2 linked regions of the Variovorax paradoxus genome follow. The protein of the gene in region 2 binds, or shares a complex with, the protein of the main gene of each other region. Links are inferred from orthologs where the notes say so. Each region holds a gene or a part of one and is shown on either strand. Other genes may lie near its edges.

What was found.
Region 1: the proteins of hfq (region 2) and katE are in contact, whole or in part, in a crystal structure (PDB 3VU3), measured with the Escherichia coli proteins. The link is inferred for Variovorax paradoxus from one-to-one orthologs.

The regions. Positions count from the first base shown.
Region 1 is NZ_CP046622.1:561,698-574,583, reverse strand. What follows is about bases 1,193-4,159. They hold katE (catalase HPII), read right to left. Parts: upstream 3,786-4,159; coding sequence 1,599-3,785; downstream 1,193-1,598. Other genes in these bases: GOQ09_RS26080 (hypothetical protein), read right to left, coding at 3,782-3,949; GOQ09_RS02685 (CHAT domain-containing protein), read right to left, coding at 1,193-1,443. In the rest of the region: more of GOQ09_RS02685, read right to left, coding at 1-1,192; GOQ09_RS02675 (transglutaminase-like domain-containing protein), read left to right, coding at 4,281-5,099; ligD (non-homologous end-joining DNA ligase), read right to left, coding at 5,124-6,014; GOQ09_RS02665 (Ku protein), read right to left, coding at 6,035-7,078; GOQ09_RS02660 (succinylglutamate desuccinylase/aspartoacylase domain-containing protein), read right to left, coding at 7,279-8,274; GOQ09_RS02655 (hypothetical protein), read left to right, coding at 8,434-8,706; rpe (ribulose-phosphate 3-epimerase), read right to left, coding at 8,714-9,412; Co2+/Mg2+ efflux protein ApaG, read left to right, coding at 9,484-9,879; GOQ09_RS02640 (cation:proton antiporter), read left to right, coding at 10,176-11,447; GOQ09_RS02635 (YbdK family carboxylate-amine ligase), read left to right, coding at 11,498-12,679; GOQ09_RS02630 (helix-turn-helix domain-containing protein), read right to left, coding at 12,701-12,886.
Region 2 is NZ_CP046622.1:2,445,548-2,462,578, forward strand. Bases 14,125-16,808 are described here. They hold hfq (RNA chaperone Hfq), read left to right. Parts: upstream 14,125-15,185; coding sequence 15,186-15,431; downstream 15,432-16,808. Other genes in these bases: der (ribosome biogenesis GTPase Der), read left to right, coding at 14,125-15,021; hflX (GTPase HflX), read left to right, coding at 15,486-16,655; hflK (FtsH protease activity modulator HflK), read left to right, coding at 16,730-16,808. In the rest of the region: GOQ09_RS11495 (ATP-dependent DNA helicase), read left to right, coding at 1-809; GOQ09_RS11500 (outer membrane protein assembly factor BamD), read right to left, coding at 891-1,700; GOQ09_RS11505 (RluA family pseudouridine synthase), read left to right, coding at 1,757-2,740; SMC-Scp complex subunit ScpB, read left to right, coding at 2,870-3,790; GOQ09_RS11515 (pseudouridine synthase), read left to right, coding at 3,787-5,589; ndk (nucleoside-diphosphate kinase), read left to right, coding at 5,740-6,165; 23S rRNA (adenine(2503)-C(2))-methyltransferase RlmN, read left to right, coding at 6,187-7,338; type IV pilus biogenesis/stability protein PilW, read left to right, coding at 7,343-8,197; GOQ09_RS11535 (helix-turn-helix domain-containing protein), read left to right, coding at 8,190-9,176; ispG (flavodoxin-dependent (E)-4-hydroxy-3-methylbut-2-enyl-diphosphate synthase), read left to right, coding at 9,173-10,450; hisS (histidine--tRNA ligase), read left to right, coding at 10,466-11,776; GOQ09_RS11550 (YfgM family protein), read left to right, coding at 11,782-12,474; outer membrane protein assembly factor BamB, read left to right, coding at 12,487-13,629; more of der, read left to right, coding at 13,678-14,124; more of hflK, read left to right, coding at 16,809-17,031. UniProt on the Escherichia coli protein: RNA chaperone that binds small regulatory RNA (sRNAs) and mRNAs to facilitate mRNA translational regulation in response to envelope stress, environmental stress and changes in metabolite concentrations.

The sequences.
Region 1 (12,886 bases), 1.9 Mb from region 2 along the record:
ACCCAGGCGCAGCGCCTGGAACGGCAGGTAGTGCAATGGCCCGTGGGGCACCACGATCACCCGCTGCCCCGGCGCCAGGCCCAGCGGGCCGAGCAGCGCCGCGCCCAGCTTGTCGGCATTGGTGATGGCCGCGCGGCGGCCGCGCACGATGGAGTTGCGGAACACCTCCACCAGTTCGGTGAGCTCCTCGCGGCGCACCGGCACCGTCTTGGCCTCGATGCCGGCGGGACTCACGACCCACACCAGCAGGCGGTCGGGCAGCGCGTGGAACTGCACCACGCGTTCGTCGGGCGCCAGCGTGCCTTGCAGCGTGGCCAGGTCGACGGTGTGCGCGGCGCGTTCGTTGATTTTTGCGCGGCCGCGCACCGCATCGAGCAGCGCGCGCGAGCGGCTGCGCTCGCTCACTTCAAAGGCCTGGCGTGCATCGCCCGCGTCGCTGTAGATGGACACGCCGCGCTCGAACACCGACTGCAGGTCCGAGAACAGGCCCATCTTGAATTCTTCGCTGCGGAACTTGGCGCGCACCTGGTCGACGCCGCCGAGCGCGCGGGCCACGGCGTCGGCCGCGGCCTGCTTCTGGCCCAGCGCGAGCTCGCTGCGCGCCACGCCGTCCCAGGCCCAGAGGCGGTAGTACTCGGTGTCGGTGCCCACCTGCCGGGCCGTGAGCGCGCGGTACAGGTCGCGTGCTTCGGTCGGCTTGTTCTCGGCCAGCAGCAGCCGTGCGCGCGTGCGGTCGAGCTGGGCCGTGAGCGGTGCGTCCTTGGGCGCCGCCATGCCGCCGAGCACTTCGCGCGCCCTGGCCGCATCGCCCGCTTCGATGAGCGCGTTGACCAGGGAGGCCTGCACCAGAGGGGCATAGCGGGCCGAGCTGTTGGCCAGTGCCTCGTCGTAGCTGATCACAGCGCCGGCATAGTCGCCGCGGCGAGTGCGCACATCGCCGATGACCTTTTGCACCGGGCCGACCACCAGCTTGGGGTCGCGCGCCTGGTGCTTGAGCGCCTCGCGTGCAAATTCTTCAGCCTTCTCGAGCTGGCCCGAATAGCTGTAGACGATGGCCAGGTCCCTGTTGGCCATGGCCATCAGGTTCGGGTCGCGCGTGGCATTGGCCAGGTGCAGCGCCTTGCTGGCGGCGCGCACGCTCTGGCGAAACTCGCCAGCTTCGGCCAGCGCCACCGCCTGGCTGCAGTACTGGTAGCCGGAGAGCTTGACCGCGTCTTGCCCGTAGAGCACCGCGCCCTCGCTGGTCAATGCCAGCAAGGTGTCGGTGTCGGCAAGCCGGGCCTGCTCGGCCTTGCTGGCCGCGGCCTCGGCGTTGGGCGCCTGCGGCTGCGCCAAGGCCAATGGCCCGTGCCCCAGCAAGAGAATGCCAGCCAGCCCGAGAGCACCCGCGGCTCCTGCACGACGTGCCGAGCGCTCCCATCCCGTTCTCGAAAACCACGTCATTGGACCCCCGCGTGCGGCCCGTGTGCCCGCGGTTGCGGGGGTCGACGCCGCGGAAGTGCGCGCCGTTCAGGCCTCGTGGGAAAGTCTAGGAGCGCCCTCCCGCGGCGGCTATTCGCAAGAAGGCCTAGCGCAAACGGACTACCTGAAGGAGTCCGTCAGGCGGGGACCGATTCGATGTCGGCCCGCTCCCAGTGGCGGTGCTTGGCAATGGCCGCGACGAAGTCCTGCGCGATCTGCGTGGCCGCGGTGTTGTCGCCCAGGTTGGTAACCGGCGTGGCCGCCACCACGACGCCCGGAGGCAGGTCGCCGGGTTGCGCGTCGGCGGCAATGCCGAGCCTGGACAACAGCTGCACGCCCTCGCCCACGGTGCAGATGGCCTTGCAGTGCTTGTAGGCCTCGAGCACGAAGTGCACGGCATCGCCAGTGGCCGCAAGGGCCGTGGCGCCCAGGCTGCCGCCGGGCACCAGCACGGCGTCGAACATCACCGAAGGCGCATTGGCGAAGGTCATGTCGATGTCGATCTGCCGCTTCGACGCACTGGCCACGGTGCCCAGGCGCGGGCCGACCACCTTGCAGCGCGCGCCGGCCTGCTCGAGCGCATCGCGGATCGGCTTGAGGGAGGCGGAGTCGATGCCGTCCGCCACCAGGATGGCGATCTTGCGCGTGCGGATCGTGCCGTCGCCGGAATCGGCCATGCTGAGCGCTGGAGACTCCGAGATCGGCAGCGACATGCGGTGTTCGCGATAGCCCGCGCGGCCCGCCGCGGCCTTGGCATCGGGAGCACCGATACCGAGCGGCTCCGCCACGCGCCGCGCGAGCTTCTCGTCCACGTGCGCGAGGTTGTCGACCATGCGCTGGCGGATGGCCGGCACGTCGACTTTCGAGAGCTCGAAGCGAAAGCCCGCGACGATGTGCTCTTTCTCGGCGGCGCTCTGGCTGTTGAAGAACAGGCGCGCCTGCGTGAAGTGGTCGTCGAAGGTCGGGCTGCGCCGGCGCACCTTGGGCGACTCCATCTCGTCGGGGTACGACTGGAAGCCGACGCTGCCGCCGTCCACCCGGAACTCCTTGCCGTCGCCCAGCGAATTGGGCTCGTAGGCGACCTGTCCACGCGCGATGGTCTGGCGGTGCATGCCGTCGCGCTGGAAGTTGTGGAACGGGCACACGCTCTTGTTGATGGGCAGCTCGTGAAAGTTGGCACCACCGAGCCGCGAGATCTGCGTGTCGGTATACGAGAACAGGCGCCCTTGCAGCAGCGGGTCGTTGCTGAAGTCGATGCCGGGCACCACGTGGCCCGGGTGGAATGCCACCTGCTCGGTTTCGGCAAAGAAGTTGTCGGGGTTGCGGTTGAGCACAAGCCGGCCGATGCGCTGCACCGGCACCATCTCCTCGGGAACGAGCTTGGTGGGGTCGAGCAGGTCGAAGCCGAGCGATTGCGCCTTGTCTGGCGCAATGAGCTGCACGCCGAGCTCCCACTCGGGAAAGTCGCCGTTCTCGATGGCTTCCCACAGGTCGCGCCGGTGAAAGTCCGGGTCCTTGCCCGCGATCTTCTGCGCTTCGTCCCATGCGAGGCCGTGAATGCCGAGCTTGGGCTTCCAGTGGAACTTGACGAAATGGCTCTCGCCGCGATGGTTGACGAAGCGGAAGGTGTGAACGCCGAAGCCTTCCATCATCCGGTAGCTGCGCGGAATGGCGCGGTCCGACATCGCCCACATCAGCATGTGGGTGCTCTCGGGCATGAGCGAGGCAAAGTCCCAGAAGGTGTCATGCGCGCTCGCGGCCTGCGGCATCGCGTGATGCGGCTCGGGCTTGACGGCGTGGACGAGGTCGGGAAACTTCATCGCGTCCTGGATGAAGAACACGGGGATGTTGTTGCCCACGAGGTCGTAGTTGCCTTCGCGGGTGTAGAACTTGACCGCGAAGCCGCGCACGTCGCGCACCGTATCGGCCGATCCGCGTTCGCCGGCCACCGTCGAGAAGCGCACGAAAACGGGCGTCTTCGCATCGGGGTCCTGCAGGAAGTCGGCCGAGGTGAACTGCGACATCGACTTGTAGACCTGGAAGAAACCATGCGCCGCCGAGCCGCGGGCATGCACCGCGCGCTCGGGAATGCGCTCGTGGTCGAAGTGCGTGATCTTCTCGCGCAGGATGAAGTCTTCGAGCAGCGTGGGCCCGCGCAGACCTGCCTTGAGCGAGTTGTGGTTGTCTGGAATCTGAAGACCCTGGTTGGTCGTCAGATTGGGCGCATGATCGGTTGCGAAGCCTTCGAGTTGCTGCTGCTTGGCATTGGTGCCGTCCGTGGCCTTAGATCGGCGTCCGGCGGCGGCCTTGTTCTGTGGCGTCATCGAGGATCTTTCATTGGGGGGTCAGCTTCGTTGTCGAGAAAAAGGTCCAGCACGTTCACCAACGCGATCAGGCAGATGAAACCTGCCACTGCGGCCACCACCCAGAACAGGATTTCATCCCCCCAAGTACCGGTGAGTGAATCGAACAACGCAGAGATATCCATGATTCGCTCCAGCAGATCAGATTGAACAAGACGTAATGCTTGCGCTGCAGCCGGTAAGGGCGATAAGAGCCGATTTGAAGGCGTTGCGAGCGATTCGAAAGGTTATGTTTGCCGCAGTCTGTTACCCGTAGTGGCGCCTCGCCCCAGCTTGTGGGAGAGGTGAGGCGCGCAAGGTAGGAGCGCGCCGACAGGGCCGGGCTGGCACCTACGCGGCTTTGCGCCTCTGCCCGCATGCCGCGGCACTGGGGCGCCGATAGCATCAACAAAGGAGGCACGAAGCCTGCTTGCACATCCGGACAGAACACATACTCGGCCGAGAGGGAAGAACGACATGCAGATAGAGATCGGTTTCGACATTGAACTGGCCGTCACGGCGCCCACGGCACTGATCTACATGCTGCAAGTCCACCCGTCGCGCGCGGCCGACCTGCAGAACGGCGAGCACATCACCATCAGCCCGCCGCTGCACACCGACTACTACATGGACGCCTTCGACAACCACTGCGCGCGGGTGCGGATACCGGCAGGCGTGGAGAGCGTGCGGCTGCGCAACCATGCCGTGGTGTTCGACCCCGGCTGGACTGACCCGGTGGACTACGGCGCCGTGGAGCACTCGGCCGCCGACCTGCCGGTGTCGACGCTGCGCTTTTTGCTGCCCAGCCGCTATTGCGAAGTGGACAGCGAACTGCTGCAGTTCGCATGGAACAACTTTTCGCGCGTGACGCCCGGCTGGCATCGCGTGCAGGCCATCTGCGATTTCGTGCACGAGCACCTGCGCTTCGACTACCAGGCCGCACGCGCCACGCGCACGGCACTCGAAGGCTTTCGCGAGCGCACGGGCGTGTGCAGGGACTTCGCGCACCTGGCCATCACGCTGTGCCGCTGCATGAACATTCCGGCCCGCTATGCCACGGGCTATCTGGGCGACATCGGCATTCCGCCCGTGCCGTACCCGATGGACTTCAGCGCCTGGTTCGAGGTGTACCTGGGCGACCGCTGGTACACCTTCGATGCGCGGCACAACGTGCCCCGCATCGGCCGCATCGTGATTGCGCGCGGGCGCGACGCGGCCGACGTGCCGATCACCATGGTGTTCGGCGCCAACTCGTTGCAGCGCTTCGAAGTAACGACGGCCGAAGTGCTGCAATAGGGCAGCCCGGCAAGCGCAGCGGCTTCACGAGGGCATGTAGCCCAGCATCTCCATGGCGGCCCGAAGCCCCGTTCGGCTGCTCTCCATGGCGTCCCAAGGCGTGTTTCCCACGCTGACGCGTTCGGCAATGGTGGCCACCGTCCAGTGGGCGGCGCTGCCCAGATCGGGCAGTTCTTCCCACGCCAGCGGCACCGACACGCCCATGCCCGGACGCGCGCGCGCCGACCAGGCACTGGCCGTGGTTGCGCCGAAACCGTTGCGCAGGTAGTCCGCGAAGATCTTGCCCACGCGGTTGCGCGGGCCGCTCTTGGCCACGAAGCGGTCGGGAACGATGCGCGCCAGGTGCTCGACGATGGCCCGCGAAAAGCCCCGCACCTCGTCCCAGCCAAGCTCGCGCCGAAGCGGCACCACCACATGCAGCCCCTTGCCGCCGCTGGTCTTCAGGAACGACGGCAGGCCGAGTTCGTCGAGCAGCACGTGCACCAGCAGCGCGGCCTCCTGGATCTGCTGCCAGTCGACACCTTCGCCGGGGTCGAGGTCGAAGGTCATGCGGTCAGGCTTTCCGAGGGCGCGCGAGGTGGCGTTCCAGGTGTGCAGCTCGATGGTGTTGTATTGCGCCGCCCCGATCAGCGCCTGGGCGGTGTCGATCTGCAGCAGCGGCTCATGCCCCGGGTCCAGCGCGGGGTCGAGCAGCTTGATGCCGGCAATGTCGCTGTGCTGCGCATGCTTCTGGAAGAACAGCTCGCCGCCCACGCCCTCGGGCGCGCGCACCAGGGCCACGGGGCGCCCCTTGAGGTGCGGAATGATCAGCGGCGCCACGGTGGCGTAGTAGGTTGCAAGGTCGCCCTTGGTCACGCCGCTGGCGGCGTCGATCATGCGTTCCGCATGGGTGATGCGCGGCGCCTTGGTCTCCATTCGGTCGCTCTTTCGGTCCGTCATGCCGCGCGGCGCCGGGCTGGGGCCGACTTGGCTGCGGAGCGCTTGCCGGCGGCACTGCCGCTGGTGCTCTTTGAGGTGGTCTTGCCGTGGGCCTTGGTCTTCGGCTTGGCCTTTGCGGTGGTCTTGCTCTTCGCGGACGGCTTGGCAGGCTCTTCTTCGTCGTCGTCCTCTTCGTCCGCGTCGGCGGTCTTGGTCGAGGCTTTTGCGCCGCCGCCCTTGCGCAGGCTGCGCTGCAGCAGCTCGGTCAGGTCGATGATCTTTGCGCCGCGGCCTTCCACGGCCTGGCCTTCCTCGGGCTCGATTTGCGTCACGGTCTCGGTCTGGCCCGCGGCCACCTTGCGGTCGACGAGCCGCAGGATCTCGTCCTTGAACTCGTCCTTGTATTCGTCAGGGTCCCAGTCGGCGCTCATGTCCTCGACCAACTGCTCGGCCATCTTGATCTCGCGTTCGTTCAGCCCGGCCTTCTTGGCGTCTTCGGAGGGCAGCGGCAGTTCGGTCCAGGGACGGATGTCGGAGCCCCAGCGCAGCAGGTTCAGCACCAGCCCGGGGCCCACGGGCACCAGTGCGGCAAGGTGCTGCTTGGTCTGGATGACCACGCGCGCCACGCCGATGCGGCCGCTTCGCTGCAGCGTTTCGCGCAGCAGCGCATACACCTTGGCGCCGCGGTTGATGGGCGCAACATAGTAGGGCCGCTCGAGATAGAGAAACGGAATGCCGTTGGCGGGCACGAAGGTCTCGATCTCGATGGTCTGCGTGGTCTTGGGGTACGCGTCGGCAATTTCCTTGTCGCTCAGCACCACGTATTCGCCGTCTTCGTACTCGACGCCCTTCACGATGTTCTCGCGCGCGATCTCCTTGCCGGTCTTCTTGTTGATGCGCTTGTAGCCCACGGGGTCCATGGTGCGCTTGTCGAGCCAGTCGAAGTCGATGCTCTGGCTGGTGGTGGCCGAGTACAGCGCCACGGGGATGTGGACGAGGCCGAAGCTGATCGCGCCCTTCCACAGGACGCGCGGCGCGGGTGCTTTTTTCGAGACTGCCATGGACACACTCCTTCAGGCTCAGGACTTTGCGCCAACGACGGCCCGCCGATGTAGGAGTGCTGCGGCGCCTGCCGTAGGGATCATGCATTTCTCCGTCCCCTTCCGAGGGAGGGCCGGGGTGGGGGCAAGCGGCGTGTCTATTCGGGCGCTCTGCCCGCCCCCATCCCAGCCTTCCCCCGGAGGGGGAAGGAGCGGATGCTTCAGGCCACAGAGCCGAGCACGCGCTCGCTCGGCCGCGCGAAGTAGAACCACTCGGCGCCGGGCAGTGCCAGCGCGTTGGGAAACACGATGAATCCGTCGTCCGGCGCGCTGACCAGCGTGCCGTCGTGGCGCACGCCGATGGGCTCGCCCCGCTGCACCGCATCGAAGGTGGCCCAGTCGCGCACGAAGCTGTCTTCTTCATGCAGGCGGTCGGTCACGCTGGCCAGCCGCAGCAACTGAGGCGGGCTGGGCGGCGCGGCCGCCATGCCTTCCGGCAACGCCGCCATGCCGAGCAGCGTGAGCGCGCGGCGAATGGCGCGCCACGCCACTTCGGGCGCCTGCGGGTCCTGGTGCTGGCCGCATTCGAGCGTGACGCCGTAGCCGCCGCAATTGCGGATGTACTCGTTGGTGCCGCGGCCGAAGTCGATGGCGTCTTCCCCAACGGCGGTGCCCGCGGAACGCTGCGCGAGCCCGGCCGCATAGATGTCGAGCCAGCCTTCCACCACGATGGGCGTGCCCAGGTGCAGCGCAAGCAGCCCCTCTTCGCGGGCGCGGGCAAAGGGCTCCAGCTGGCCGGCGTTGTCGCGCGGGCCGATCATCGCGAAGGCCTCGCCCTCGCTCTGGAACGAGTGCAGGTCGAGCAGCACGTCGTGCCGCTCGATGAGCGGGCACAGCACATTGGTCACTCGGCCCTCGTAGTCCGCCGGCGCCTCGCTGGGCTTGAACAGGCGATTGAGGTTGCGCTCGCCCTCGCGCCGCAGCCGCCGTCGCGCGAGCGGATTGGCCACGGGCACCAAGCTGAGCTGGCCGCGCAACAGCTGGAGCGTTCCGCCGTCGAATTCGGCCAGCACCCGCTCGATGCCCACGGTGCCGCAGGTTTCGTCGCCATGCACCCCGCCCATCACCAGCAGCCGGGGGCCGGGGTTCAGCGAGGCGAAGGTGTGGATGCGCAGGCTGTCGGTTGCTGCGCCGGCAAAAGGATCATCGGAAGACATCCGGTCGATTATTGCGGAGGGGTTGCCCTGTGCGCAAAGACGCTACTAGATTCATAGCGGCGCGGCACGCCTACAGGGCTCGCATCGGCTGTCCTACCGTCGCTACCGGCCGGGCGATGCAGGCTCGACTCATCAGATCGACACCGAGAGGAACACGCCATGAGCAGCAGCAAGCCCCGTTCGAAGGACCCCGGCAAGCCGGACGATCCGGTGCGGGACGCCGGCGGCGGCAACACCAAGGTCGAGCAAGGGGGCGATTCGGCGCCGCGCCTGCCGCATGAGCGCGACCAGTCTTCCGACAGCCAGGAGGCGCAGGACGGCCAGCCGAGCGAGGTGGGCCGCAAGGGCCATGACGACATCGAGCGCGGCGCCGTCGATACCGACCGCGGCCCGGTGACGGACCGCGTCTACAACGACAAGGTCAAGCGCTGAGCCCGATTTACTTCTTCTTGCCGACGCCGGCGAGCTGGTCGCGCATGGACGAGATCACCGCGCCGTAGTCCTTGGCATTGAAGATCGCGCTGCCGGCCACGAAGGTGTCGGCGCCCGCGGAGGCCACGCGCGCAATGTTGTCGGCCTTGATGCCGCCGTCCACCTCCAGCCGGATGTCGCGGCCGCTTTGCTCGATGCGCTTGCGCGCGAGTTCGATCTTGCGCAGCGCCGAGTCGATGAAACTCTGCCCGCCGAAACCGGGGTTCACCGACATGATCAGGATCAGGTCGATGTCGTCGATGGCCCAGTCCAGCGCCTCCAGCCCCAGCCCCGGGTTGAACACCAGCCCCGCCTTGCAGCCCGCGCCCTTGATGGCCTGGATGCTACGGTTGACGTGCGGCGACGCGTCGGGGTGAAAGCTGATGTAGTCGGCGCCCGCTTCCGCAAAAGACGCGGCCAGCGCGTCGACGGGCTGGATCATCAGGTGCACGTCGACCGGCACCGGCTCGCCGTCCGCCGTCTTGGCGTAGGGCTTCAGGGCCTTGCAGATCATCGGACCGAAGGTCAGGTTCGGCACGTAATGGTTGTCCATCACGTCGAAATGGATCCAGTCGGCGCCGGCGGCGATGACCTTGGTCAGCTCGTCGCCAAGGTGGGCGAAATCGGCGGAAAGAATGGAGGGGGCGATGCGGAACGGCGTGCTCATGCGCCGATTGTCGCAGCCGGCGCAAAACCCGGAAAGCAGTGCAAGAGAAGGCTCCAGTTACCATCGCGCGCATGTCACACAGCCCCTTCAGCGTCCAGGTCGAGCCCCGCTACTTGGCCGACCAGTCCTCCTCCAAGGACAACATCTACACCTTCTCCTACACGATCACCATCACGAACGTGGGCCAGGTGGGCGCGCAGTTGATCGCGCGCCACTGGCTCATCAACGACGCCTCCGGCCATGCGCAGGAAGTCAAAGGGCTTGGCGTGATCGGCCAGCAGCCGCTGCTGGCGCCGGGGGAATCGTTCCGCTATACCAGCGGCTGCCGCCTGCAGGCGCCGAGCGGCACCATGCACGGCAGCTTCTTCGTGGTGACTGAAGAGGGGGAGCGCTTCGACGTGCCGGTACCGATGTTCGTGCTGGAGGCCGACATCGGCGGAGCGCCTGTATCGCGTGTGTTGCACTAGGCTGGCCCCGGGCATCCAGGCACTGGCTGAACAGAAAACGCCTTTGTCCTGCACCGCCGGGACTCTGCCATGCGTTACAAACCTCGCATCGGCGTTTTTCCGGGCGCCGCCCCGTGCCCACCGCCGGGCCATCTTCATGCGCACACATATCTCGGGCTTCGCTTCCTCCATTCCGCTCGGACTCATGCCTGGCCCGCTGCCCGCATTAGCGGGTTTGTTCGGGCTAGCCTGGGCGTGCGCCACGTGACACTGTCGGCCGGCCAAATAGCGGCGGCCACCAGCTTTTTTCTACCTGCATGAATTTGACGAGTTTCATCAACGACCTGCTGGGCTTCTGGTCCGAGTGGCTGCGCCCTTCGGCGGGCCTGCCTACCGTGCTGTGGTCGCTTTTGCTGGCCGCCGCGGCGGCCTCCGGCCACCTGGTGCAGCGCTACCTGGGCTTGCCCAAGGTGGTCGGCTATTCGATCGTGGGCGCAGTGGTCGGCTTTGCCGGTTTCGAGGGCGCCATCTGGCCTCTGCGCGGCATCAGCCTGTTCCTGCTGGAGCTGGGCGCCGCTGTTGTGCTGTTCGAAGCCGGCGGCCGGCTGCCGCTGCGCTGGTTCCGCCACAACCCGATGGTGCTGGGGCAAAGCCTGCTGGAAGCCACTCTCACCTACTTCGGCGTGCTGTGGACACTGCAGCTGCTGGGCCTGCCCGACCCAGTGGCCAACCCCATTGCGCTGATGGCCATCGTCGCCTCGCCGGCGGTGCTGAGCCGCGTGATCATGGATACGCGCGCCTCGGGCCCCGTGACCGAGCGCGCCATGACGCTGGCCACGCTCAACACCTTTTATGCGCTGGCGCTCGGCTATGCGCAGGCGGGCCTGATCGAGCGTGCGCCGCAAACCCTGCTGCAAAAGCTCTATCCGGTGGCGGTGGTGCTCGGCCTGTCGTTCGTGATCGGCGCCATCCTGGCGCTGGCGCTTCGCACGGCGCTGCGGTTCATGAGCCCGACGAGCGAGAGCACCTCGATCCTTCTGCTCGCGCTGATTGCGGCCGGAGCCGCCCTCACGGCCCACGTCGGCGGCTCCGCGCCGCTGGCCGCGCTGATCGGCGGTGTGCTGCTGAAGACGCTCAACCCCAAGCCCTGGGCCTGGCAGCGGCAGCTCGGCACGGCCGCATCGCTGCTCACCATGCTGATGTTCGTGCTGGTGTCCATCGTGGCGGCGCAGGCCGACTGGACCTTGCCCGTTGCCAGCGTGGTGCTGGCGGTGATCGTGGTTCGCCTGTTTGCCAAGATTGCCGGCGTGGCCATTGCCAACCCCGGCAGCGGCGCCAGCTGGAAGCAGGCCTTCTGGGTAGGCTGCGCCATGTCGCCGCTGTCGGCGATCGCGCTGTTGATCGCATCCAACTTCACCACCGCCTCGCCGCTGCTCGGCACCATGATCACGCAGGTGGCCCTGCCCTCGATTCTCCTGATGGAAGTGATGGGCGCCGTGCTCGCCACCGTGGCCATTCACGCGGTGGGCGAGAGCTCGGTGCCTTGGGCGCCACAGGCTTTCAGCACCACGGAGGACACGCAGCGATGACCGCGTCCACGGGCTTTCCCGACAGCTCCAGTACCCCCCTCGTTCCCAGCATGGCGGACAGCGACGACTTCCGCTCGCCGGCGCTTCCCTCGGATCCCGCGAGCCGCGTGGTCAAGCTGGAGCCCTTCAACCGCTCCGAAGCACTGTCGCTCGGCGTGGAACTGGAGCTTCAGCTCGTCAACACGCACGACTACGACCTGGCGCCCTATGCCGAGGACATGCTCCGGCTGATGGCGCAAACCCCGCTGCCCGGCAGCGTGGTGCCCGAGATGACCTCGAGCATGATCGAGATCTCGACCGACATCTGCCATTCGGCGCAAGACGTCATCACGCAGCTTTCGCCCATTCGCGAGGCGCTGATCAAGAATGCCGACAAGCTCAACATCGCGGTGGTGGGCGGCGGCACTCACGCGTTCCAGCAGTGGCATGAGCGGCGCATCTACGACAAGCCGCGCTTTCGCGAGCTGTCGGAGCTGTACGGCTACCTGAGCAAGCAGTTCACCATCTTCGGCCAGCACGTGCACATCGGCTGCCCCGATGCAGACGCGGCCTTGCTGATGCTGCACCGCATGTCGCGCTACATCCCGCACTTCATTGCGCTGTCGGCCTCGTCGCCGTTCGTGCAGGGGCAGGACACGCAATTCGACTCGGCCCGGCTCAACTCGGTGTTCGCGTTTCCGCTCTCGGGGCGCGCGCCCTTCACCTTGAGCTGGAAAGAATTCGAAGCGTACTTCGAGCGCATGACCCGCACCGGCGTCGTGCGCAGCATGAAGGACTTTTATTGGGACATCCGGCCCAAGCCGGAGTTCGGCACCATCGAGATTCGCGTGTTCGACACGCCGCTCACGGTGGAGCGCGCCGCGGCGCTGGCGGGCTACGTGCAGTCGCTGGCCGCGTGGTTTCTGCAGGAGCAGCCCTTCGAGCCGACGGAAGACGACTACCTGGTCTACACCTACAACCGCTTCCAGGCCTGCCGCTTCGGGCTCGACGCGGTGTATGTCGACCCCGCCAGCGGCCAGCACATGCCGCTGCGCGATCACATCCTCATGACCATGACGCAGCTCGAATGGCACAGCGAGGCGCTCAACGCCACGCAAGCGCTCGGCGAGCTGCGCACCAGCGTGGAAGCCAACCGCAACGATGCGCGCTGGCTGCGCGAGAAGCAGGGCAAGGAGCGCCTGTTGGCCGAGGTGGTGCGGCAGGCGGCGCTGCGCTTTCGCGGCGCGGCCTGAGTCCGCTTCGGCCCCTGCCGGTCAGGCGGCGACGGCCTCCTGCGAGAACTGCCTGCGGTACGCCGTGGGCGAGGTCTTGAATGCCGCGACGAAGTGCTTTCGCAGCGACACCGCCGAGCCGAAGCCGGCGTCCGTCGCCACCTGTTCGATGGGCTGGCCGGTTGTCTCCAGCAGCCGCTGGGCCAGCGCCAGGCGCTGGTTCTGCAG
Region 2 (17,031 bases):
CGGCGCCGGAAGACAGCGGCCGCGCCTGGATCTTTACTTCCGCCACGCTGGGCGACGAGCCCACGCTGCGCTGGTTCACCGAACCGTGCGGCCTGGGCGATGCCGAGGTGCTGCGCGTGCAGAGCCCCTTCGACTATGCCGCCCAAGCGGGGCTTTATGTGCCGCGGGCTTTTCCGAAACCCAACGATGCTTCTCACAGCGCGAGGGTTGCGCAACTCGCTGCGCGGGGCGCGAGCGAACTCGGCGGGCGCACGCTGGTGCTGACGACCACGCTGCGTGCCTTGCGCACCATCGGCGACGAGATGAAGCAGCAATTCGAGCGGCTCGAATCCGACGTGCGGCCCGAGGTGCTGGTGCAGGGCGAACTGCCCAAGCGCGTGCTCATGGATCGCTTTCGCGAAGGCGCGCAAGGCGGCCGCGCGGGTTGCGTGCTGGTGGCATCCGCATCGTTCTGGGAAGGCTTCGACGCACCGGGCGACGCGCTGCAGCTGGTGGTGATCGACAAGCTGCCGTTTCCTCCGCCGAATGACCCGCTGGTCGAGGCACGCTCGCAGCGGCTCGAAGCCCAGGGCCGCAGTTCGTTCAGCGACTACTCGCTGCCCGAGGCGGCCGTGGCGCTGAAGCAGGGCGCGGGGCGGCTGATTCGCCGCGAAACGGATTGCGGGGTGCTTGCGATCTGCGACACCCGCCTGGTGGCGATGGGCTACGGACGGCGGTTGCTGTCCGCGTTGCCGCCGATGCGCAGGCTGGAGAGCGAAGCGGATTTCGAGGCCGCCATCAGCGACCTGAAGAATTCGCTCTCGGCCTGAGAGGCGAGGAGGCCGGGCGGGGAGGGGCCTGCCCCCGTCCAGACGAAGAAAAAGCCCCGAAGGGCTTTGTTCTTTATCGAGTTACCAGACTTTCCACCACGGATCGTCCTTGCCCTTGAAGCCGCGGGCCAGGTACTCGCTTTGCGGGTAGTTGGTGGTCAACACGCGCTGGGCGTCGTCGCGCAGGTCCTTCATGCCGAGCGCGTCGTAGGAGCGCACGATGATGTACAGCGCTTCTTCGAGTGCGGGCACTTCGCGGTAGTCGGACAACGCAAGCTGTGCCCGGTTGATGGCCGCGAGGTAGGCGCCGCGGGAGTAGTAGTAGCGTGCCACGTGCACTTCGTACTGCGCGAGCGAGTTCACGATGTAGTTCATGCGCTGGCGCGCGTCGGGGGCGTAGCGCGACGCGGGGAAGCGCGTCACGAGCTCCTTGAACGACTCGAACGATTCCTTGGCCGCCTTCTGGTCGCGTTCGGACAGGTCTTGCCGCGTCAGGAACGAGAACATGCCCAGGTCGTCGTTGAAGTTGATCACGCCCTTGAGGTACAGCGCATAGTCGAGAGCCGGGCTCGCCGGGTGCAGCTTCATGAAGCGGTCGAGCGTGGAAACCGCGTTGGCTTTTTCACCGGCCTTGTACTGCGCGTAGGCCTTTTCGAGCTGGGCCTGCTGGGCGAGCGGCGTACCGGCGGCGCGGCCTTCGAGCTTCTCGTACAGGGGCACGGCCTTGTCGTAGGCGCCGGAGCCGGCTTCGTCCTTGGCTTCGGCGTAAATGCGGTTGGGGCTCCAACTTGCCGTCTTGTCGGCGGTGGGGGTGGAGGAGCAGCCGGCTGCAAGCAGCGCTGCTGCGCTGAGCGCGATCCAGGAGGGGACCGATAATTTGGCGCGAAACATCACATACGGCTTTCGTGAAACAGTTGCCTTCAATTATATCGACCGACCCCCTGGACCTGGCGCCTGAAACAGCCGAGGGCGAGGAGGGCGCCGATCCGGTCGAATCCAGCGAGCTGCGGCCCTTTGCCATGGGCGCTGCCGAGCACGGCCAGCGGCTGGACCGCGCATTGGCCGTCCTGGTGCCGGAATTTTCTCGCAACTATCTGCAACAGCTGATCGAAGCCGGGGCGGTGGAGCTGGAGGGGCGCACGGTGCTGAAGGCATCGGCCACGGTGCGGGCCGGGCAGGCCGGCCGCATCGAACTGCGGCCGACGCCGCAAAGCCAGGCGTTCCGGCCCGAGGCCATGGACATCGTGACGGTGCACGAGGACGAGCACCTGCGAATCATCGACAAACCCGCGGGCCTGGTGGTGCACCCGGCGCCGGGCCATTGGAGCGGCACGCTCCTGAACGGGCTGCTGGCGCTCGACCCCAAGGCTTCGCTGCTGCCGCGGGCGGGCATCGTGCACCGGCTCGACCGCGACACCAGCGGGCTGATGGTGGTGGCGCGCACGCGGGCTGCCATGGATGCGATGGTGGCGCTGATTGCAGCGCGAGAAGTCAAGCGGCAATACCTGGCCGTCGGGCACAAGCCTTGGGCGGGCGCAGCCGCCCGGCAGGTCGATGCCCCCATTGGCCGCGATCCGCGCAACCGTTTGCGCATGGCGGTGGTCGATCTGGAGCGCCACGCCGGCAAGACGGCACGTACCCTCATCGAGCGGCTGGACAGCAATGCGCAGGGTTGCGCCGTGCGGTGCACGCTCGAAACCGGCCGAACTCACCAGATCCGGGTTCATATGGCGTCCATCGGGCATCCGCTGGTCGGCGATGCGCTTTATGGAGGCGCGCCCGCCGCCGGGCTGGAGCGGCAGGCGCTGCATGCCTTCAGGCTGGCGTTCGTGCACCCGGTCACGCAGGCGCCGCTGGAGTTCCGCTCCCTTCCGCCCGCGGATCTTGTTCATGCGCTGCAGACCTGGGGGCTGGATTACAATCGCGCCTGACGGCCCGAGGGCCGCGCCGGCCACTCGATGCCGGCCTTGCGTTGCACTCGCCGCGTGCCGGCAACGCCTACTCCTTCCATCCTTGTGAGCCAGCGTCCAACAGACGCCTTTTCCCGGATAACGCGAACCATGAATACGGCGGATGCCAAGCGCATTCTAGAAACCGCCTTGATCTGTTCGAGCCAGCCGCTGCCAGTGCGCGACATGCGCGTGCTGTTCGACGACGAGCTGGGCGTGGACACCATCAAGGTGCTGTTGCTTGAACTGCAGGAAGACTGGGCGCAACGCGGCCTGGAGCTGGTGAATGTCGCCAGCGGCTGGCGCTTTCAGAGCCGGCCCGAGATGCGCGACCACCTCGATCGCCTGCACCCCGAGAAGCCGCCGCGCTACACGCGGGCCGCCCTAGAAACGCTGGCCATCATCGCCTACCGCCAACCGGTCACGCGCGGCGACATGGAAGACATTCGCGGCGTCACCATCAATTCCCTCATCCTGAAGCAGCTCGAGGACAGAGGCTGGGTCGAGGTGATCGGCCACCGCGAAACCGTGGGACGGCCGGCGCTCTACGCCACCACGCGGCAGTTCCTCGACGATCTCGGCCTGGCCTCGCTGGACCAGCTGCCGCTGATCGAAACGCCGGCCCAGCAGGCGGCATTGGTCGACGCGCTCGACCAAGCCTCGGGCAACCAGCCCGGCCTGCCGATGGAAATCGCCAGCGAATCCGATGCCGACGCTTCCGCTGCGACGGATGCGGCGCTGGAAGCAGAATTGACCTTGCCCGGTGCCGAGGGTCCCGAGGCAACGGAAAATCAGGCGCAAGACGAGCCTCAGGCCGCCGAGGCGCACGCCGAAGTGCTCGATGCGGCTGAAGCCATCGAAGCGGTCGACGCCGCTGCCGCGCAATTTGCCGAGGACGCGGCCTCGCCCGAAGAGCCTTCGGAAATTCCCGCCCCCCAGGAAGTCGAGCCTCCCGTTGCGCTCGAGTCCGAAGAAGTCCCGTCGCCCGACGAGACCGATCCCCACGCTGTTTCTCCCGGAAAAACCTCATGAGCTCCTCCGACACCGACGACGCGGCAATCGTGCCGGTCCAGCCCGAATCCGATAAAAAAGCGGTCGCGGAAGTGTCCGGCCCCTCTTCGGATGCCGATGCTGGCGCATCCGCTCCAGCCGCCGGCGAGGGTGAAGCTCCCAAGAAGAAGCGTGCTCCGCGCCGCAAGAAGACCGTGGAGCCGGCTGCAGAGAGTGAAGCTGCGGCAGCACCTGCGGAAGGTTCCGAGCCGGTGATCGAAGCCGCCGCTGAAGCCGCCTCTGCAGCAGCTCCCGCTTCGGAGCCAACCACTGCCGCTCCCGTCAAGGCTGCCGCCCCAGTGGCAGCGGCTGAGCAGCGCGAAGAGCGCCGCGAGGAAGAGGGAGCTCGAGGCCAGTACGACGACGAAGAAGAGGAAGACGAACCCGACGAGGAAGAGGACGACCTCGACCGCGCACGCCGTGCCGCCGAGCGCGAGCAGCGCAATGCGCTGCCGCCCGAGCCGATCCGTTTCGCGGACGTCATTTCAGGCCAGTTCGACGCCGACGAGGAAAGCCCCGAAGTCCCGCCGCTCAAGCGCGTGCTGCTGCCGGAGGCCGACTCGCCCAAGCTGCACAAGGTGCTGGCCCAGGCTGGCCTCGGTTCGCGGCTCGAAATGGAAGCGTTGATCCTCCAGGGCCGCATCTCGGTCAACAACGAACCGGCCCACATCGGCCAGCGCATCCAGTACGGCGACCAGGTCAAGATCAACGGCAAGCCCATTCGCTACCGCATCGCGCCGCCTCCGCCGCGCGTCATCGCGTACCACAAGCCTGTGGGCGAGGTCGTGACGCACGACGACCCGCAGAACCGTCCCACGGTGTTCCGCAAGCTGCCGCGCCTGCAGCAGGGCAAGTGGCAATCGGTCGGCCGGCTCGACCTGAACACCGAAGGCTTGCTGTTGTTCAGCAGCTCCGGCGACCTCGCCAACCAGCTGATGCACCCGCGCTTCGGCCTGGAGCGCGAATACGCTGTGCGCGTGCTCGGTGCGCTCAGCGCCGACGAAAAGAAGAAGCTGCTCGAAGGCGTGCGCCTCGACGATGGCATGGCCCAGTTCGGCACCATCGAAGAGGGCGGCGGCGAAGGCTCGAACTGCTGGTACCGCGTCACCATTTCCGAAGGCCGCAACCGCGAGGTGCGGCGCCTGTTCGAATCGGTCGGCCACGCGGTCAGCCGCCTGATCCGCATCCGCTACGGCGCCATGGTGCTTCCGCGCGGGCTGAAGCGCGGTGCCTGGATGGAGCTCGACGAGCGCGACATCAGCGCTTTGTTCCAGGCATCGGGCGGCGGCGCGCCGCGCCCGCAGCAGCAACGCGGCCCGGGCGGGCAGGACGGTGCCGGCGGCGGCCGCAACGGGCGCAACAAGAAGCGCCGCGGCAACAACCGCAACGCCGGCGGCGCGCAGCAGCAGCCCCGCGACATGCGCGATGACGGCCGCGAGGCGCCCATTCCGAACCCGCTCGGCGAAGGCCGGCCGCCGCGTGGAGAGCGCGGGGGGCGCGGCAACCGAGGCGGTGGTGGTGGCGGCAACGCTGGCATGCAGCCGCAAGGCCGCCGTGGCAACAACAACAACCGTGGCAACCGCCAGGGTGAAGAGCGTCCGCCAGGCGGCGCGAACCAGCCGGATCCGATGAAGACCTCGCTCGGCTACATCGGCGCCGACAGCTTTTCGCGCCAGCGCAAGGAGCAACGCCAAGGCCCAGGCCGCCGTGGTGGCGGTCCGGCGGGCGGAGGCTTCGGCGGGCAGGGCGGCCCGGGCGGAAACCGCCGCCGCGGACGCTGAAAGCCAGCTGCCAGCGCAGCCTTTCGCGGGGTTTTCACCAAGGCCCCGGGCTGCGCCGGTTAAAATCAGAGGCTTTGTCGCCGTAGAGTGCAACATATTCGTTGCAGCCGTGACAAAACACTTCAAAATTAAAGCTCAGGAAGCACTTCAATGGCTATCGAACGTACCCTCTCCATCATCAAGCCCGACGCCGTTGCAAAGAACGTCATCGGCAAGATCGTTTCCCGCTTCGAAGCTGCCGGCCTCAAGATCGTCGCCGCCAAGCTGGTGCACCTTTCGCGCAACGAAGCCGAGCAGTTCTACTCGGTCCACAAGGAGCGTCCCTTCTTCAAGGACCTCGTCGAGTTCATGATCTCCGGCCCCGTGTTCGTGCAAGTGCTCGAAGGCGAGAACGCAATCGCCAAGAACCGCGACCTGATGGGCGCCACCGACCCGAAGAAGGCCGCCCCCGGCACCATTCGCGCCGACTTCGCCGACAGCATCGACGCCAACGCGGTGCACGGTTCGGACGCTCCCGAAACCGCAGCGAACGAAGTGGCCTTCTTCTTCGCCGGCCTCAACGTCTACGCGCGCTGAAGCCGTATCCCGGCTGATTTCATGACCACGGCCAACCTGCTCGAATTCGATCTCGAGGGGCTGGCTGCGTTCTGCGAAAAGCTCGGCGAGAAGCGATTCCGCGCCACGCAGCTGTTCCGCTGGATCCACCAGCGTGGCGCCAGCGACTTCGCCCAGATGACCGATCTGGCCAAGTCGCTGCGCGAGAAGCTCGCCACAACCGCTCGCGTCGAGGCCCTCTCGGTTCTCACGCAGCACGAATCCAAGGACGGCACGATCAAGTGGCTGTTCGACGTCGGCGATGGCAATGCCGTCGAAGCCGTATTCATTCCCGAAGACGACCGCGGCACGCTGTGCGTGTCGTCCCAGGCCGGCTGCGCGGTGGGTTGCCGTTTTTGCTCCACGGGGCATCAGGGCTTCAGTCGTAACCTGAGCACGGGCGAAATCGTCGCCCAGCTGTGGTTTGCCGAGCACTTCCTTCGCAAGCACCTGAAACGCGACGAGCGCGTCATTTCCAATGTGGTGATGATGGGCATGGGCGAGCCGCTGCAGAACTACTCGGCGCTCGTGCCGGCGCTGCGCACCATGCTCGACGACAACGCCTATGGGCTGTCGCGCCGCCGCGTGACCGTGTCGACCTCCGGCGTGGTGCCGATGATCGACCGCCTGGGCGCCGATTGTGCAGTGGCCATGGCCGTGTCGCTGCACGCGCCCAACGATGCGCTGCGCGACGATCTCGTGCCGCTCAATCGCAAGTACCCCATCGCCGAACTGATCGGGGCCTGCAAGCGCTACCTGGCGCATGCGCCACGCGACTTCATCACTTTCGAGTACTGCATGCTCGACGGTGTGAACGACCAGCCCGAGCATGCGCGGCAACTGGTGGAACTCGTTCGCACGCATGGCATTTCGTGCAAGTTCAACCTGATTCCGTTCAACCCGTTTCCGGCCTCGGGCTTGCTGCGTTCGCCGCAGCCGCGGGTGCTGGCGTTTGCCAAGACGCTGAGCGAGGCCGGCCTCGTGACCACCGTGCGCAAGACGCGCGGCGACGACATCGACGCGGCCTGCGGACAGCTGGCCGGCGACGTGAAGGACCGCACGCGCGCCGCCGAACGCATGGCCCAGCGCCGTGCCGTGTCGGAGCGCCCTGTTGTTCTGCATCCGGTTCGAAAGACCACCCCCCAGGAGCACTGATCCAATGAGCATGGCCTTTCCGATGACCACCGCGAGCGCGCAGCGGCTGCTGACTGCAAGCTTTGCCGGTGTGGCCGTGGCGTTTCTGCTCGTGGGCTGCGTCAACACGCGGACCACCACCACCAGCCTGGCCGACACCAGCTCGGGCAAGGGTGCGGAGATCGTCACCGAGTCGGACGAAAGCAGCCGGCAGCGCCGCGCGCGGCTGCGGCTTGAGTTGGCCTCGGGCTACTTCGAGCATGGCCAGAACACCGTCGCGCTCGACGAAATCAAGCAGGCGCTGGTCGCCGACCCCAACTACGCGGATGCCTACAGCCTTCGGGGCCTCGTCTACATGCGGCTCGACGATGCCGGCATGGCCGAGGACAGCTTCCGCCGCGCCATCGCCATCAACCCGCGCGATCCCAACGTGCGGCACAACTACGGCTGGCTGCTGTGCCAGCAGAACCGTTATGGCGACGCGGCCCAGCAGTTCAACGCCGCGCTCGCGGTGCCGAGCTACACCGACCGGGCCAAGACGCTCATGACGTTGGGTGTTTGCCAGCTCAAGGCCGGCCAGCGCCCGGAGGCGGAGCGCAGCCTGATGCAGGCCTATGAGATGGACGCCGGCAATCCGGTGGTCGGGTTCAACCTGGCCTCGCTGCTGGCGCAGCGCGAAGAATGGTCGCGCGCGCAGTTCTACATTCGCCGCGTCAACAACAGCCCCTCGGCCAGCGCCGAGACGCTGTGGCTCGGCATCAAGATCGAACGACGGCTCAACAACCGCGAGGCAGTTGCGCAGTTGGGAGGACAACTGCAACGGCGCTTTCCGCAGTCCCGGGAGGCAATAGCGTACGAGCGCGGGAATTTCAATGACTGAACGGGTTTCGGAGTTCGGCACTTCCGCGGCGCTGCCGCTCGAGGAAGGCGACATCACGCACAAGACGGCCGGCGACATGCTTCGCGAGGCGCGCGAGGCCCATGGCCTGCATATCGAAATGGTGGCCGCGGCGCTGAAGGTGCCGCCGCAGAAGCTCATGGCATTGGAGGCGGACGATATCGATTCGCTGCCCGATCCGGTCTTTGCGCGCGCGCTGGCAAGCAGCGTCTGCCGCGCCTTGCGCATCGATTCCGCTCCGGTGCTGGCAAAGCTGCCGGGAGCGCAGCGCGCGCCGCTGGCAACGGCCGACCGCACGCTCAAGAGCAATATCGTTTCCGGTACGCCGCGCTGGAACGGCAGCCGCTCCAACGGTCTTCCATCGCGCGCATTGCTGATCGTCGTCGCTTTGCTGCTGGTGGGGGCAGCGGTGCTGTTCTGGCTGCCGCAGTCGGCTTTCGACCAGGTCGGCGCCGCCGTCTCGCGTTGGACGGCGCGCGGCGAAACCGAAACAGGCTCGGTTACCGAGGCGCCTGCAGTCGCAGCGGCTCCAGGCGGAGCCTCCGTCATCGAGAACGCACCGGTGTCGCCTGTGCCGCCTGCGGCAACCGGCCCGGCGAATGCGGCGCCCGGAACGCCTGCGGCAGCACCTGCCGCACCGGGTGCGCCATCCGCCACGGCCTTGCCAGCAGCCAATGCAGCTGCCACCGTTGCGGCGCCGTCTGCCGCTGCCGGCGGAGGCCAGCCGCTGGTCTTCGTCGCTCGCGAAGACTGCTGGATCACGGTGACGGAGGCGGGCGGCAAGCAGTTGCTGCGGCGCATCGTGCAAGCCGGCGAAACCGTGGGGTTGTCCGGCGCGCTGCCGCTGTCGGTGGTGGTCGGGCGCGCTTCGGCGGTCGATGTGCAAGTGCGCGGAAAGCCCTACGATCTGAAGCCGGTCACGCGCGGCGGCGGCGTGGCGCGTTTCGAGGTGACATCTTGAGCGACTGCACTCCTCAACCCATTGAATCGGCGGCGCCGAAGGCGCGCCGCTCGCGCCAGGCCCAGGTGGTCTGGGGTGCGCGCACCGTCACGGTCGGCGGCGACGCGCCCGTGCGCGTGCAATCGATGACCAACACCGACACGGTCGATGCCATCGGCACGGCCATCCAGGTGAAGGAGCTCGCCACCGCGGGTTCGGAAATGGTGCGCATCACGGTCAACACGCCCGAGGCCGCGGCCCAGGTGCCCTACATCCGCGAGCAGCTCGACCGCATGGGCATCGACGTGCCGCTGATCGGCGACTTTCATTACAACGGGCATCGCCTGCTGACCGACTATCCGGCCTGCGCCGAGGCGCTCAGCAAGTACCGCATCAATCCCGGCAACGTGGGCAAGGGCGACAAGCGCGACCGCCAGTTCGGCCAGATGATCGACGCGGCCATGCGGTGGAACAAGCCCGTGCGCATTGGCGTGAACTGGGGCAGCCTCGACCAGGAACTGCTTGCCAGCCTGATGGACATCAACAGCCAGCGCGCCGAACCGTGGGACGCCAAGCAGGTGATGTACGAGGCGCTGATCACCTCGGCCATCGAATCCGCCAAGTTGGCCGAATCGATGGGCATGGCCGGCAACCAGGTCATCCTGTCGTGCAAGGTGAGCGGTGTGCAAGACCTGATCTCGGTGTATCGCGAGCTTGCCCGTCGCTGCGAATACCCGCTGCACCTCGGCCTCACCGAAGCCGGCATGGGCACCAAGGGCACGGTGGCCTCGGCCACGGCGCTTTCGATCCTGCTGCAAGAGGGCATCGGCGACACGATTCGCGTGTCGCTCACGCCGCAGCCGGGCGAGTCGCGCACGCAAGAGGTGCTGATCGCCAATGAAATTCTCCAGGCGCTGGGCCTGCGGGTGTTCGTGCCGAGCGTGACGGCCTGCCCGGGCTGCGGCCGCACCACGAGCACCACTTTCCAGGAACTCGCCAAGCAGATCGACGATTACCTGCGCATGCAGATGCCGGTGTGGCGCAAGAAATATCCGGGGGTCGAAACCATGAAGGTGGCCGTCATGGGCTGCATCGTGAACGGCCCCGGCGAAAGCAAGCATGCCGACATCGGCATCAGCCTGCCCGGCACCGGCGAAGCACCTGCGGCGCCGGTCTTCATCGACGGCGAAAAGGCCCTCACGCTGCGCGGCGACAATATCGCCAACGAGTTCCATCAGCTCGTCGAAAACTACATCGAAAAGCGCTTTGGCGGCGAGCACGCCGCCGTGGCCTGACACCTCCGCAGACTCATGGCTGAAAAATTGAATGCCGTCAAAGGCATGAACGACATATTGCCGTCCGAATCGGCGCGCTGGGAGTGGCTGGAGGCCACCGTGCGCGACCTGATGGGGCGCTTTGCATACCGCAACGTGCGCACGCCGATCCTGGAGCGCACGGCCTTGTTCGTGCGCGGCATCGGCGAGGTGACCGACATCGTCGAGAAGGAGATGTACTCCTTTGAAGATCGCGCCGACAAGCACGGCAAGTTCGAGCATCTCACCATGCGTCCCGAGAACACCGCCGGCCTGGTGCGCGCGGTGATCGAGCACAACATGCTGTACGAAGGCCCCAAGCGGCTCTGGTACACCGGACCGATGTTCCGCCGCGAGAACGTGCAGCGTGGACGCTTCCGCCAGTTCCACCAGATCGGCGCGGAAGCCCTGGGCTTTGCAGGCCCTGACGTCGATGCGGAGCTGATCCTGCTGGCCAATGCGCTCTGGAAGGCCATTGGCTTGACCGACGTGCGGCTCGAACTCAACAGCCTGGGCCAACCCGCCGAGCGCGCGCTGCACCGCGCCCAACTCATTGCCCATTTCGAGAAGCATGCCGACAAGCTCGACGAGGACGGCAAGCGCCGCCTGCACAGCAATCCGCTGCGCATTCTCGACACCAAGAATCCGGCCATGAAGGACGTCGTCGAATCGGCACCGAAGCTGATCGACTTTCTCGGGGCTGAATCGCTTGCGCACTTCGAGGGACTGCAAGCCATCCTCAAGGCCAACGACATCGCATTCACGATCAACCCGCGTTTGGTGCGCGGACTCGACTACTACAACCTCAGCGTGTTCGAGTTCGTGACCGACCGGCTGGGTTCGCAGGGGACGGTGTGTGCCGGCGGCCGCTACGACGACCTGATTGCGCAAATCGGCGGCAAGCCGGCGCCGGCCGTGGGATGGGCAATGGGCGTCGAGCGCGTGCTCGATCTGCTGAAGGAGCAGGGCGCCGAGGTTTCCGCGCCCGCACCCGATGCCTATGCCGTGGTGCCTGATGCCGCGTCGATGCCTGTTGTGTTGCGTACCCTGCAGCAGTTGCGTGAGTCGGGTGTCAGCGTGCAGATGCATGCGGCCACGGCGGACGGCCTGAGCAGCTTCAAGGCACAGATGAAGAAAGCCGATGCCAGTGGCGCCACCTATGCGCTGATTTTCGGCGCCGATGAACTTGCGCGCGGCGAAGTGACTCTCAAGTCGTTGCGCGACGGAAGCGGTGCGCAGAGCGCCCGCGCTCTTGCCGAAGTGGCCACCTGGGCCGCCACCCTACAATCGCCGGCTCCCAACACCTGATACGCATGGCAACCCATCTCGATCTCGACGAACAGGAACAGCTCGACCAGCTCAAGCATTTCTGGAACACCTACGGCACCCTGATCACCTGGGTGGTATTGCTTGCGGCCGGAGCCTTCGTGGCCTGGAACGGCTGGCAATATTTCCAGCGCAGCAAGGCGGCGCAAGCCGCAGCGCTCTACGACGAGGTCGAGCGCAGCGCGCAGTCCGGCGACGTGGAACGCATCCAGCGCGTGCTGGGCGACATGAAAGAGCGCTTCGCCAAGACGGCCTATGCGCAGCAGGCCGGCCTTCTCGCCGCCAAGGCGCTGTACGAGAAGGGCAATCTGGACGCTTCGCGCGCAGCCCTTGGCTGGGTTGCCGAAAGCGCTGTCGATCCGGGCTACAAGGCGGTGGCCAAGCTCCGGCTGGCGGCCGAACTGCTCGACAGCAAGTCGTATGACGAAGCGCTCAAGCAACTCTCCGGCGACGTGCCCAGGGAATTCGAGCCGCTCGTGGCCGATCGCAAGGGCGACATCTACATGGCCCAGGGCAAGCGCAACGAAGCGCAGGCCGAATACCGCAAGGCCTGGACCGGCCTTGGCGCGACGTCCGACTACCGGCGCCTCGTCGAATTCAAGCTCAATGCCTCCGGCGTCGATCCGAAGAGCCTGGCACCCGTGATCACGGTCACGCCGGCAGCCCCCCAAAAATCCTGATCGCATCGCATTATGAATTTCAAGCGTTTCATGCCTGAGTCGTCTGTCCTGCGTGCGGGTTCGGCTATTGTTCTGGCCGCCATGTTGGCCGCCTGCTCCGGCACCAGCAAGCCCAAGCCCGCCGAATTGCCGCCGAATCCCGCCTTGTTTGGGGTGCGCCAGGCCTGGAACGTGCGCATTCCCGCCGTGAGCTTCCCGCTCGCAGTCGATGTCAGCGGCGACATCGTGACCGTGGCGGGCACCGACGGCACCGTGGTCGCCATCGATGCCCGTGCCGGCCGCGAAACATGGCGCGGCAACGTCGGCGCCAAGCTGGCGGCAGGCGTCGGCAGCGACGGTTCGCTGGCCGCTGTCGTCACCGCTGACAACGAACTGGTCGCCATCGAAGGCGGCAAGGTCCTCTGGAAGCAGCGCCTCTCGGCCCAGGCCTTTACCGCGCCTCTGGTGGCTGGCCGGCGTGTCTTCGTGCAAACGGCCGACCGCAGCATCAGCGCCTGGGATGGCCAGAGCGGCCGCCGCCTCTGGCTGCAGCAGCGCACCGCCGAAAACCTGGTGCTCAAGAAGTCGGGCGTGCTGATCGCGGTGGGCGACACGCTGGTGTCGGGCATCGGCGGCCGCCTGGTCGGCATGAACCCGGGCAACGGCACTTCGCGCTGGGAAGCGCCGATTGCCGCACCTCGCGGCACCAACGACGTCGAGCGCCTGGTCGACCTGACCGGCAGCGTGAGCCGTGTCGGTGACACCGTCTGCGCCCGGGCCTACTACGCCAACGTCGGCTGCGTCGACACCATTCGCGGCCAGCTGCTCTGGACCAAGCCGGCTTCCGGCGCCGAAGGCGTGAGCGGCGACGAAAGCTTTGTGTACGGCACCGAATCGGACGGCAGCGTCACGGCATGGCGCCGCGCCGATGGTGAGCGCGCCTGGCAATCGACGCGCTTCAAGAACCGCGTCCTGACCGGCCCGCTGGCCGTGGGGCGTTCGCTCGTCATTGGCGAAAGCACCGGAACGCTGCACTTCGTCTCGCGCGAAGACGGCTCACTGCTCAATCGCGTCACGCCCGACGGCTCCGCCATCGGCGTCACCCCGGTGATGGCCGGCAATACGGTTGTCGTCGTGACGGCCAACGGCGGTGTGTTTGGCTATCGCCCTGAATAACTTTCTCGAAGGCCCGCCCATGAAAACCGCGCCAATGAAAGGCCGGCCATGAAGCCGGTCGTGGCCCTGGTCGGGCGTCCCAACGTCGGCAAGTCGACCCTTTTCAACCGCCTGACGCAGACGCGCGACGCCATCGTCGCCGACTTTGCGGGGCTCACGCGCGACCGCCACTACGGCAACGGCCGGCTGGGCAAGCACGAGTTCATCGTGATCGACACCGGCGGCTTCGAGCCCGATGCCGGCAGCGGCATCTACAAGGAAATGGCCAAGCAGACGCGGCAGGCCGTGGCCGAGGCCGACGTGGTGATCTTCGTCGTCGACGCGCGCGAAGGCCTTTCGGCGCAAGACCACGACATTGCCAACGAATTGCGCAGGCTGGGCAAGCCGTGCGTGCTGGCGGCCAACAAGGCTGAAGGCATGCATGACGGCACCAAGCTCGTCGACTTCTACGAGTTGGGCTTTGGCGACGTGCACGGCGTTTCCGCCGCGCACGGGCAGGGCATGCGCGACCTGGTCGAACTGGCGCTCGCGCCGCTCAACCTGCCGGATCCCGAAGACGACACCGACGAAGACGACGTCAACAAGCCGATCAAGCTGGCCGTGGCCGGACGGCCCAACGTCGGCAAGTCCACGCTGATCAACACCTGGCTTGGCGAAGAGCGCCTGGTGGCCTTCGACATGCCGGGCACCACACGCGATGCCATTTCGGTGCCGTTCGAGCGTAACGGCCAGCGCTTCGAGCTCATCGACACGGCCGGCCTGCGCCGCAAGGGCAAGGTGTTCGAAGCAATCGAGAAGTTCTCGGTGGTCAAGACGCTGCAGGCCATCGAGTCGGCCAACGTGGTGCTGTTGCTGCTCGATGCCACCCAGGGCGTGACCGACCAGGACGCGCACATTGCCGGCTACATCCTCGAAAGCGGACGGGCGGTGGTGATTGCCATCAACAAGTGGGACGCGGTCGACAGCTACCAGCGCGAGCAGATCCAGCGCCAGATCGAAACCCGCCTGCCGTTCCTCAAGTTCGCATCGCTGCATTTCATCTCGGCCATCAAGCGCCAGGGTCTCGGCCCGGTATGGCAGGCGATTGCGCAGGCCCATAAATCGGCCACCCGCAAGATGTCCACACCCGTGCTGACCCGGCTGCTGCTGGAGGCGGTGCAGTTCCAGTCGCCCAAGCGCGCGGGCATGTTCCGCCCCAAGCTGCGCTATGCGCACCAGGGCGGCATGAACCCGCCGGTGATCATCATTCACGGCAATTCGCTGGAGCACGTGACCGAGGCGTACAAGCGCTTTCTCGAAGGGCGCTTCCGCAAGGAATTCGACCTCGTGGGCACGCCCTTGCGCATTCAGTTCAAGAGCTCGCAGAATCCCTTTGCGGACAAGGACGACTGAGCGCGCTTGTCGACCGATGGCAGCCGATGAGCTGCGGCTGCGCTGGAAGTTCCGGCTTTTGAGAGACGTTATTTTTCAAAGGCTTTTGACCCCGCCTGCTGCGGCGCAGAAACCCTGTGTTAAGGTCATCTCTCCAACAACTACTCTTGAACACGGAGAATATCGTGAGCAATAAAGGGCAACTTCTACAAGACCCGTTTCTGAACACCCTGCGTCGCGAGCATGTGCCGGTTTCCATTTACTTGGTGAACGGTATCAAGCTGCAGGGCCAGATCGAGTCTTTCGACCAGTACGTCGTGTTGCTTCGCAACACGGTGACACAAATGGTCTACAAGCACGCCATTTCCACTATCGTGCCGGGTCGTGCCGTCAACTTCTCGGCTGCCGAGAACGACGACGCCGCAGCCTGATCGCGCGGAGCGCGGCGGTACCCACCGCCGCGCTTTTTCCATATTTGATCCCGCTTGTCTGAACTGAACTCCCGCCAGGAAGGCGCCGCCGTTCTCGTCGGCGTCGATTTCGGGCTGCCCCATTTCGACAGCGAACTCGAGGAACTCGGCCTGCTCGCACAGACCGCGGGCCTGGAGCCTGTCGCCCGACTCATCTGCAAACGCAAGGCGCCCGACGCAGCGCTCTTCGTCGGAAGCGGCAAAGCCGATGAAATCAAGGAACTGGCTGCAATGCACCAGGCCAGCGAGGTCATCTTCGACCAGTCGCTGAGCCCCGCGCAGCAGCGCAATCTCGAGCGCCAGCTCGACGTGGCGGTGTATGACCGCACCTTCCTTATTCTGGAAATCTTCGCGCAGCGTGCCCGCTCCCATGAGGGCAAGCTCCAAGTCGAGCTGGCGCGACTGCAATACCTCAGCACGCGCCTGGTTCGCCGCTGGTCCCACCTGGAGCGCCAGACTGGCGGCGCCGGTGTGCGAGGCGGCCCCGGTGAAAAGCAGATCGAGCTCGACCGCCGGATGATCAGCGAGTCGATCAAGCGCACGCGCGAGCGCCTCGCCAAGGTGCAGAAGCAGCGCGGAACGCAGCGCCGCCAGCGCGAGCGCCGCGAGACCTTCAACATCTCGCTCGTGGGCTATACCAACGCAGGCAAGTCTTCGCTGTTCAATGCACTGGTGAAAGCCCGCGCGTATGCGGCCGACCAGCTTTTTGCAACGCTCGACACCACCACGCGCAACCTGTACCTGGGCGACGCCCGCCGGCAGGTTTCCATTTCAGACACCGTCGGCTTCATTCGCGACTTGCCTCACGGCCTGGTCGACGCGTTCAAGGCCACCCTGCAAGAGGCGGTCGACGCCGACTTGCTCCTGCACGTGGTCGATGCCTCCAACCCGCATTTCCCCGAGCAGATGGCCGAAGTGCAGTCGGTTCTTCGCGACATCGGGGCCGATGCCGTTCCGCAGCTTCTGGTGTTCAACAAGCTCGACGCCCTTGAAACTGCACAGCATCCGCTGCATCTGCAGGACGAGATGGAAATCGACGGCGTGCAGGTTCCGCGCATCTTCCTGAGTGCGCGAAGCGGCGAGGGCGTTCCCCTGCTGCGAGCCGAACTGGCCCGCCGGTCGGGTTCCGTGGGCGATACGATGACCCCAGAAGCCGACACTGAATTGCACGATACCGCCAATTGATTGGGCACAATCCCGCCACTGACAAGAGAACGAAGCGAATGAATGCAAAGCCAGCGTGGAGAGGGTTTCTGGGCATGTTCAACCTGAACGATGGCCGGTGGGGGCGTGGCGATGAGCCCGCATCCAACGGCGACCGCCCGACCGGCAACCGACCTCCCGACGCAGACCCACCGGGCGCCCCGACGCCCCCGCCTTCGGGCAACAGCAACCAGAACAACGGCAACCGCCCTCGCGGGCAGGGCCCCAACCAGGGGCCGCCGGATCTCGACGAACTCTGGCGCGACCTCAATCGCAAGCTCGGCGGCTTCTTCGGTGGCAAGGGTGGCGGCAACCGCCCCAGCGGCAACGATGGCGGCGGTAACGGCTACAGGCCCGA